DNA from 3 places in the Planococcus shenhongbingii genome. Region 3 is predicted to be linked to each of the others. Evidence: riboswitches for the same ligand, from Rfam matches in the RefSeq annotation. Region 3 holds a riboswitch; each other region holds the start of a gene.
The links. Region 3 has a riboswitch for thiamine pyrophosphate ahead of QWY16_RS11240 (YkoF family thiamine/hydroxymethylpyrimidine-binding protein). Riboswitches for the same ligand answer to the same signal wherever they lie in the genome.
Positions count from the first base shown of each region.

Region 1 (3,092 bases), 1.3 Mb from region 3:
AATATACTGACAATGGGTATTTTTGCCGAGTTTAAGCGCTAAATGGACTGGGTATGGCTCTACTAATTTGTGGTTTCAATTTGTAATATACAGAAAACTGTTTATAATTAAGAGTAAAAAAGAATGGGGAGAGGCATAATGGCAGAAATTCTGATTAATAATTTAGGGAAAACCTATGACAATGGTGCTACCGCCGTAACCGATTTTAACCTTCACATAAAAAACGAAGAATTTATTGTCTTTGTCGGTCCCTCAGGCTGCGGAAAATCCACCACTCTGCGAATGATTGCGGGACTTGAAGAGATAACAGATGGTGAATTTTTCATCGATGGCAAACGGATGAATGATGTCCAGCCGAAAGAACGGGATATTGCAATGGTGTTTCAGAACTATGCTTTATATCCCCATATGACGGTATATGAAAACATGGCGTTCGGATTAAAGCTGCGCAAATTTAAAAAAGATGAAATCAAAAGACGGGTAAATGAAGCTGCGGCTATTCTTGGCCTGGAAGAATACCTGGACCGGAAACCGAAAGCGCTGTCAGGCGGCCAGCGCCAGCGGGTTGCGCTTGGGCGGGCGATTGTCCGCGACGCCAAAGTATTCCTGATGGATGAGCCTTTATCCAACTTGGATGCGAAATTGCGTGTCCAGATGCGCGCTGAAATAGCAAAACTCCATCACCGCTTGAAAACAACGACCATTTACGTGACGCACGACCAGACAGAAGCAATGACAATGGCTACACGGATTGTCATCATGAAGAGCGGCGTCATCCAGCAGGTCGGCAGCCCGAAAGAAGTGTATGACTTCCCGGCCAACCGTTTTGTCGGCGGATTTATCGGCTCGCCTGCGATGAACTTTTTTGATGGCAAATTAGAAAAAGGTGCTTTTGTCATGGGAGACCGGATCATCGACATTCCTTCAGAAACTTTGAGCATGCTGAAAAGCCAGGGCTATGACGGTTCACCGATTACGCTTGGCATTCGTCCTGAACATATCCATGTCAACAGTGAAGATCTGACAGGCATCAAACACAGCGACATCGACGCAGTCATCACCGTTTCGGAGCTGACGGGTGCTGAAACGATTATTTATGCTGTATACGGCGACCAGGAATTCATTGCCCGAGTGGATGCCAATACAACGATTGAGCCGGGACACACTGCACGTCTTGCGTTTGATATGTCGCGTGTTCATTTCTTTGATCCGGCAAGCGGGGAACGCGTGAAACCTGAAAAGTCAGAAAAACCGGTTGCGGTTTCCTGAATCTGTGTTAAAGTGATTTTGACAACTTGAATATTAAACACCACTAGGGGAGCCGGATATCGGCTGAGACGAGCATAAGCTCGGACCCTTTGAACCTGATCTGGATCATACCAGCGGAGGGAAGTGGCGGAACGCATGCTATTTCCTTTTTAACTGCATACGCCGCTTTCCTTTACTGGAAAGCGGCGTTTTTTATTTGTCGAACAATAGTGGAAGTGCCGGTTCAGCTCTGACTTATGTCCCGAAGAGCTAGGCACTGGAGTCTGGACACCATTAAAAAGGAGATGGAGAAATGACATTTTGTAAAGAAGTACGTATTGAATGCAATGATTTATGGCAGGCAAGTTTTGAACATCCGTTTGTAAAAGGGATTGCCGATGGCACGCTGCCGCTGGATATATTCCGGCATTACGTTATGCAGGATGCTTATTACTTGTCTCATTTCGCCAAAGTCCAGGCAATTGGAGCAGTAAAAGCCACCGATTTGGAGACCACAAAACGCTTCGCTTTTCATTCGGAACATACATGTGCTGCCGAGTTGGCTTTGCACGAGTCGTTTATGGAGCTGCTTGGCGTCACGGAAGGTGATTGGGAAGAATTTGAGCCTTCACCGAGCGCCTATGCTTACGTCTCTCATATGTACCGCGCGTCTGAAGGTGATTTGGCGGATGTCGTGGCCTCGATTCTGCCTTGTTACTGGCTTTACTTTGAAATCGGTGAGCGGCTGAAAAATGCTGAACCCAATCATCCAATTTATGACCGGTGGATTGCTACTTACGGTTCGGAGGAGTTCGGCGCTTTGGTTAAAGAGCAGATGGAGCGGATGAATCAGCTTGCAGAAGGCTTGCCGGAAAAACGCCGCACCGAACTAAAAGAGCGTTTCCGCCGCAGCAGCTATTTCGAATGGAATTTCTGGGAACAGGCATGGGTGCGGGAATCGTGGACAGTCAAAACATATGAACAGGCAGGTGTTTAATATGCTGGGAAAACTGCGTTCAGAAAAACCGATCATCCATTGCATTACCAATCATGTTGTGTCGAATTTCCAGGCTAATGGGCTGCTTGCGCTCGGCGCCTCGCCCATCATGGGAGAAGCGCCGGAAGAAGCTGCCGAGCTGGCTGCTTTGGCGGATGCCGTGTCGCTCAATATCGGAACATTGAATAGCCAGAGCCTGAACAGCATGCTGATTGCCGGGAAAAAGGCCAACGCGCTGGGAGTGCCGGTCGTGTTGGACCCGGTCGGAGTGGGGGCAACAGCGTTCCGGGCAGCTGCGGCCAATAAAATCCTCACTGAAGTGAATGTCGCGGTTCTGCGCTGCAATGCCGGTGAACTAGCGGCTATTGCTGGAGCCGACTGGCAGGCTAAAGGAGTCGATGCCGGCGAAGGCGAAGCGGATATTCATGAACTGGCCCGGAATACAGCGAAGAGATTGAAATTGATTGTTGCGGTATCCGGGGAACTGGATATTATCACTGATGGAAAACGGCTGGCTGAAATACCGTTCGGCCATAGGGTCATGGCTTCCGTCACGGGAACCGGCTGCTTGCTCAGCAGCGTCGTGGCGGCGTTTCTCACAGTGCATCCAGAAGACAGCTTTGAAGCGGCGGCAGCAGCCATGCGCTATTATGCCATCGCCGGTGAACAGGCAAGCGCGCACTCGGAGCTTCCAGGGGATTTCCAAACCGCTTTCTTAAATCAAATGAATGCCATGGGACAAAATGATATTGACGATGTAATCCGTCAAAAGGAAGGTGTGCCACGATGATTCCACAAGTATTGACCATTGCCGGCTCTGATTCTGGAGGAGGGGCGGGCATCCAGG
Region 1 covers NZ_CP129235.1:3,535,259-3,538,350, reverse strand. Annotated here, with positions in the region: gene QWY16_RS17160 (ABC transporter ATP-binding protein) at 139-1,269, shown strand; TPP riboswitch at 1,305-1,408, shown strand; gene tenA (thiaminase II) at 1,562-2,245, shown strand; gene thiM (hydroxyethylthiazole kinase) at 2,247-3,035, shown strand; gene thiD (bifunctional hydroxymethylpyrimidine kinase/phosphomethylpyrimidine kinase) at 3,032-3,092, shown strand, end outside.
Region 1: linked by a shared signal. The riboswitch ahead of tenA (thiaminase II) and the one ahead of QWY16_RS11240 (YkoF family thiamine/hydroxymethylpyrimidine-binding protein) in region 3 are both predicted to bind thiamine pyrophosphate.

Region 2 (3,092 bases), 1.2 Mb from region 3:
TTGGCTGGTATTTCCGGTTTTTTTGCTTTTTTGCATTGCTTTTCGGATAATCGGATAAGCAACAGGTGCTATTTTAATAGCAGTTTTTACAATACGACTTATTTTCACAGCTATCTCTCCTATCATAAGTGAGGTATAAACTAGTTTCCCTTGTTTCTATTTTTATAAACCTAACCTTTAGGAATAGGCCAATGAAATAAGAACTTCCTTATACTCCTGGACACTGGAAAGCAGAACGAATTCTGCGTTGCCATGCCAGTCATCTCCGGCAGGGCCAAACTCTATAGCTCCTTCACCGCCGTTCACAGACGCATAATAACGGGTATCGGCAGCTCCGTGCTGGCCGAACAATACCGGCTCTTTGCCGGTCGTCTGTTTAATGGCTTTTTGCAAGGTTTGTATAAACGGATTCTCTTTTGAAGTGGTCAGAGCCGGCGTTGAACCGCTTGCCTTATATTCCATATCAAGATTTAAAGTTTCGGAAAGCTCCACCATTTGCCGGATGATTTCTTGTTTATCCTGCCCTGGCATAAAGCGGATATCATAAGACATATGACAGATTTCAGGAACTACATTATAGCGTTCACCGGCATTGATAATTGGCAGATTAACCGAAGGCTGTTCGTAATACTCCGTGGATTCTTTTCGGAATGGCAATTCTGCCATGGCGATGTGGAATTTCATGGCAGATTCAATGGCGTTGATGCCTTCCCAAGGCCGGCTGCCATGTGCGGGTTTGCCTTTGAAAGTCAAATCCATCCGCAGTATCCCTTTAGATTGCAGACCCACTTTCAAGCCGGTGGGTTCCCCGCAAATAACAAAATCTCCATGATAACCTTGATCCACTAGCCATTTTGACGTATTGCGCCCACCGATTTCTTCATCGGTGACGATATGTAATTGGACAATCTGATTAAGCTTGCCTTCATCTAACTCCACAAAAGCCTGCATCATGGCGGCAACTCCCGCTTTCATATCAGCAGCTCCGCGGCCGTAAACTCGACCGCTTTCTTCCATAGGAACAAATTGTTCGGCATGTCCGGGCACTACATCGACATGCCCGTTCCAAACAATCGTTTTGGTTCCTTGGCCTTTAATGGCTGTCAGCATCAAATAGCCATCGTTATTATGGACTGTGATATCTTGCCCGTTGTTTTTCAGCCAGTCAGCACAAAAAAGAAGGGCATCGTTCGCTCCCTGTTTTGTATCACTTTCGATTTTAATCAAATCCTTAAGCAGTTCAATCATTTTTTGGCAGCTTTTGTTCAGCTGCCTGCACCACCTTTCAAATTTTACAGTTATAAAAGTATACCCTAACGGTATAGCTTGAAACGATATTGCTTTAAAGCTGATTCTTGTGTACAATACAAGTGTTAGTGAAATAATGTATACACCACAAGGGGAGCTAATTGCTGAGAGTGAACATTTTGTTCTTACCCTTCGAACCTGTAAGTTAACACTTGCGCAGGGATGTGGATGGAAACCTGCCCTTAACGCGGCGCCAGGATCTATCCTGGCGCCGCTTTTATATGGTTTTTTTCTGCGGCCCTTCTGGTGATGTGCATAACACATAAGGAGGAAGTCATGAGAAATTTACGAGTTTTATTGATGGTGGAAATAGCGATTTTCGGAGCGCTAGGCTATGTTCTGGATTTTGTGGCGTTTAAAATGCCACAGGGTGGTTCCGTCAGCTTTGTAATGATTCCCATCGTCTTGATAGCATTTAGAAGAGGCGTTCTGGCAGGTGTATTAACCGGTCTTCTTATAGGCTTGCTGCAAATTGTCACAGGAGTCATTTCAGTTACTCCGCTGTCGTTTGGTTTTGTAGTGATGCAAGTGCTCCTGGATTATCTGGTTGCCTACGGAGTAGTTGGCCTTGCTGGGATGATGCGTGGAAGATATTTGCATGCTTACAGAGAACATCGCACTGGCGGCATGATTACTGCAGTAGTAATTGGGCTGTTTATTGGATCTCTCTTGCGTTATATTACCCACGTAATTACGGGCATCTTATTCTTTGGCATGTTTGCAGAAGGCAATGTTTTTATCTATTCAGCAGTTTATAATGCCACATATATGATTCCAGTATTTCTGCTTGCGGCTTTTGTCTGCTCGGCACTTTTTGCAGCTGCCCCTAAACTGGTAGATACAAAAGCTTAAATGGAATTACCGGGCTTTCTTAAAATAGCTATTGAGAGCATGTCATCAGCTTGTAAGAGGATTATCGTTATGATAGTCCTCTTTTCTTATGGTATAATTTTTGTTAGACAAGTTGAAAGAAGGGTATTAAATGATTGCCAATACAGAAAAAGATATTGAAATGCTAAAAAAAGCCGGCCGAATGGTCGCTGAAATTCGTGATGCGATGAGAGCTGCCACTAAGCCGGGCATCACCACAGAAGAACTCGATGAGATGGGCGGCCGAATGTTTGAAGAACTTGGCGGCGTCTCAGGCCCGAAATCAGAATATGATTTCCCGGGCTATACTTGCATCAGTGTGAACGAGGAAGTGGCACACGGCATGCCAGGAAAACGGGTCATCAATGAAGGCGATATGGTCAATATTGATGTATCAGGATCCTATGAAGGCTATTTTTCAGATACAGGTATTTCTTTTGTAGTAGGGGATGGACATCCTGAAAAAGAAAAGCTTTGTGAAGTAGCGGCTTCTGCATTTGATCGTGCTATGACAAAAGTCAAAGCTGGCGCAAAATTAAACCAGATCGGCAAAGCAGTTGAACGTGAAGCTAAACAGCAAGGCTTATTTGTTATCAAGAACCTGACTGGCCACGGAATTGGAAAATCATTGCATGAAGCTCCTCAGCATATTTTGAATTATTATGATGCTTGGGAAACTACTATTTTAAAAGAAGGAATGGTCCTGGCTGTAGAGCCGTTCATTTCGCAGAAATCCGAGCATATTGTAGAATCTGGAGACGGCTGGACGTTCATCACACCTGATCAGTCTCTCGTTGCACAAATTGAGCATACTGTACTTGTTACAAAAGGCGAGCCGATTTTACTGACGAAAATAGATTGATAAAAAAAAAGACCCCTTAGGGTCTTTTTTTAATTAATAAGATTCCGGTTAA
Region 2 covers NZ_CP129235.1:1,073,123-1,076,214, forward strand. Annotated here, with positions in the region: gene yxzF (small protein YxzF) at 1-108, opposite strand, end outside; gene QWY16_RS05235 (M20 family metallopeptidase) at 178-1,248, opposite strand; TPP riboswitch at 1,389-1,488, shown strand; gene thiT (energy-coupled thiamine transporter ThiT) at 1,585-2,160, shown strand; gene map (type I methionyl aminopeptidase) at 2,291-3,040, shown strand; gene QWY16_RS05250 (TspO-related membrane protein) at 3,057-3,092, opposite strand, start outside.
Region 2: linked by a shared signal. The riboswitch ahead of thiT (energy-coupled thiamine transporter ThiT) and the one ahead of QWY16_RS11240 (YkoF family thiamine/hydroxymethylpyrimidine-binding protein) in region 3 are both predicted to bind thiamine pyrophosphate.

Region 3 (3,092 bases):
CAACAATGCCTTTTAGTTCTTTGTACAGCAAAGCGGGGAGAGCGTGTCCCACAAAACCGGCTGGTCGCGGTGGTGCTCGTATTTTTCCAATAATTTGGCCAGGTCCTGTTTCAATTCATCCTCTTCTAAAATACGGGCGGGCCCATATAGATGGACAGCTTGGTAGTTCCATGTCGGGACATTTTCCTTTTCATACCAGGAAGAGAAGATGTAAGCATGCGGCCCCTGGAACATGACCAGCACATCTTCCGACTCCGCGAACGTTCGCCACTGCGGATTGCCGTATGCCATATGACCGGTAATATAAAAATCCTCGTCTTCTCTTGTGAATTGCAAGGGCAAGTAGCTCGCTAAAGGTCTTCCTTTTTTTGTCGTGACAAGCGTTGCGAACGAATTCTTTTGAACAAATTCCCTTATTTCATCAAAATCACTGACTTTATAAAATTTCGGAATATACATGCTGATCCTCCTATCGGTTGGTATTTGAAGTGGTTTGACCATGATCAAATCGACTTGTTCATCTTCGCCCATAAAAAAAGAGTGGGAGCCCGTCTGGACAAATCCTTTTTTCTGATAAAATGCGATGGCATTTTCATTGGCTTCCCAGACGCCGAGCCAAATATTCTTTTTCTCTAGTGCGTCAGCAATTTTAAAGGCTTCATTTAACAAAAGTTTACCCAGACCATGTTTTTGGAATCTCTGTTTGAGATAAATCCGTTCGACTTCAAGAGAATCGCTGTCCATTGTTTCAGTCTGGGCATCATCGGTGTTGAGCTTTAAGTAGCCAGCCACTTCTTCATTGAAATAAATAAAAAAGAACAGGGAAGAAGGGTTGGTTATTTCCTTTTGCAATTGTTCTAAGTTATAGGCCCTTTCCAAATGAGCCGCGGTCCGCCGGCATGGCCGAGCATGACTTCAATGGCCGGCGCCATCGTTTCCGGGAAAAGGGCTGCTCCCGGTTTGCGGATGATGTACATGGAAATGATCGAGACGATAAACCAAATGCCGAACATCCACTCATAGGCGATCGGCCCGATCAAGCCGGCCCACATATTGCCGAGGTGAATAAACAACAAGTAGACGATGCCAAACACGACGGCAAACAAACTCATTAACACAATTTCTTTCAGTTTCCATGACTTCAGCAACTTATTCGCCTCCGTGGGAAGGACTGTTGATGCTCATCGACGCCGTCATCACCAGATGGCGGTGCTGTTCGGAGCGGGCATTTGTGAACGCTTCGTCGTAAAAAGCAAATACATCGTGGATATCGCCGTGGATGCCGCTCGCGTATGCATGGAATCATTAAAGACGCCTTCCTGTTTGGCGCGGTCGACTTCGCGGTAAATGACCGCCATGTAATCCGGGTTGTTCATCGGATACAGCGCAAACTGCGAAGAGACGTATTGCTTCGTCTTATCCGTGTTCAGCAGCTCATCGTCCCTTTCCAAAAAGACGTCGCCTGACGAATCTCCGGAGCAGCCGATGGGAAATGTGCCGTTCAACGCGACATGTTCGCCGGTTTTGGCGGCATGCAGCGTCATCGCTTTGGCCACATTGAAAACGTGGATTTGCTTGCCGCGGATGACCGTCGACACGTCATCGGTGTGCATCCAGACATTCGATGTATCCGTGTCGTTCAACGCCCCTTTAATTACTTGAATAAATTCTCCGGTCATCGGGTGCAGCGAAAAGCGTAATCCGACAATCGGGCTGATACCGCATTGCAATGGTTCCATATTCCAATTCCTCCTCGAAAATTTGCACAAAAAAAGCCGCATCCGCGAAGATGCAGCCAGTTCTATAAATAAATTCAGGATAGAATCATTTCAGAAATGCGCCGCACTTCCTCACGCTAGTATTATCTGGATCGAGTTATAAGGGATCGAAGCTTGCGCTTGCATCTCAGCTATAATGGGCACCCCTAGTGCAGAAAACGGTATGCGGTTTTTGTGTTCGGGTTGTCCCGATGAGTTCAGTGTAAAAGAAGCCAAGAGGGCAGTAAAGGAAAGATTCGAAATTTAAATAACGGCCTCATAACGCCATGCAACCATAAAAAAAGATTTTTTGACACCAGGAGTCAACTGTATAAATTACTCAGACAAATCTTTAAGGTCTTATTTCAAAATAATAATTACAGTCAACAATCAATTAAATGACTGAGTCCGTATTTTCGGCATGCGAAGCAGAATATAAGAGGATGAAAGAGAAAATAACTGTTTCGGACACTAAATAAAATAAAATTATAAAATTTTGTTTGTTGACTTACTAGCCTTAGGGCGGCAAGGGATTGAGAAGTTAAAATTATTGTGTAATACTATTGATTCGGAATAATAGATTGTATTTTCTCTAAATTATGTGTATTATCTTAGAATCGCTTCAAATTTAGCGAGGCAGATTCACTATATAAGAAGGAGGTCTATATATGAAAGGTTCGAAAAACAGGTGGCTGATCGCGCTGGCAGCCATTGCCATTCAATTATCAATCGGAGCTGCTTATGCTTATAGCGTTTATACAACGCCAATCAGCGAAGAAATGGGCTGGTCTCCAAAAGAAATTACATATGCATTTACTATCATGATGGCGCTTGGCGGTCTGTCAGCTGCATTTTTTGGTGGATTTGTCGAAAAGAAAGGCCCAAGAAAATCCGCGATTCTGGCGGCGCTTCTGTTTGGCTTTGGACAGGCGGGAGCCGGATTCGCAGTTCAAATCGACTCGCTTGTCCTTTTTCTTCTAACATATGGTTTGTTGAGCGGCATGGGTCTGGGTGTCGGTTACATTGCACCCATTTCTACGCTAATCAAGTGGTTCCCTGACCGCCGAGGAATGGCAACAGGCATGGCCGTCATGGGCTTTGGCGCAGGCGCATTAATTACTGCACCTGTGGCAGCCAGCTTGATGAATTCAGTCGGCGTCAGCAACACGTTCTATATTTTAGGAGTCAGTTACTTTATCCTGATTATTCTCGGCGCCGCCTATATTGCACCGCCGCCTGAAGGCTGGATGCCAAAAGGGATGCAGCAAGCTATCGATTCCGGCAAAAAAGTCATGAAAAAAGATTTGGCGCAATTGACGGCAAAAGAAGCCGTTA
Region 3 covers NZ_CP129235.1:2,277,021-2,280,112, reverse strand. Annotated here, with positions in the region: partial or broken gene QWY16_RS11255 (FMN-binding negative transcriptional regulator) at 1-459, opposite strand, end outside; partial or broken gene QWY16_RS11250 (GNAT family N-acetyltransferase) at 487-879, opposite strand; partial or broken gene QWY16_RS11245 (ECF transporter S component) at 864-1,148, opposite strand; partial or broken gene QWY16_RS11240 (YkoF family thiamine/hydroxymethylpyrimidine-binding protein) at 1,150-1,739, opposite strand; TPP riboswitch at 1,831-1,936, opposite strand; gene QWY16_RS11235 (L-lactate MFS transporter) at 2,426-3,092, shown strand, end outside.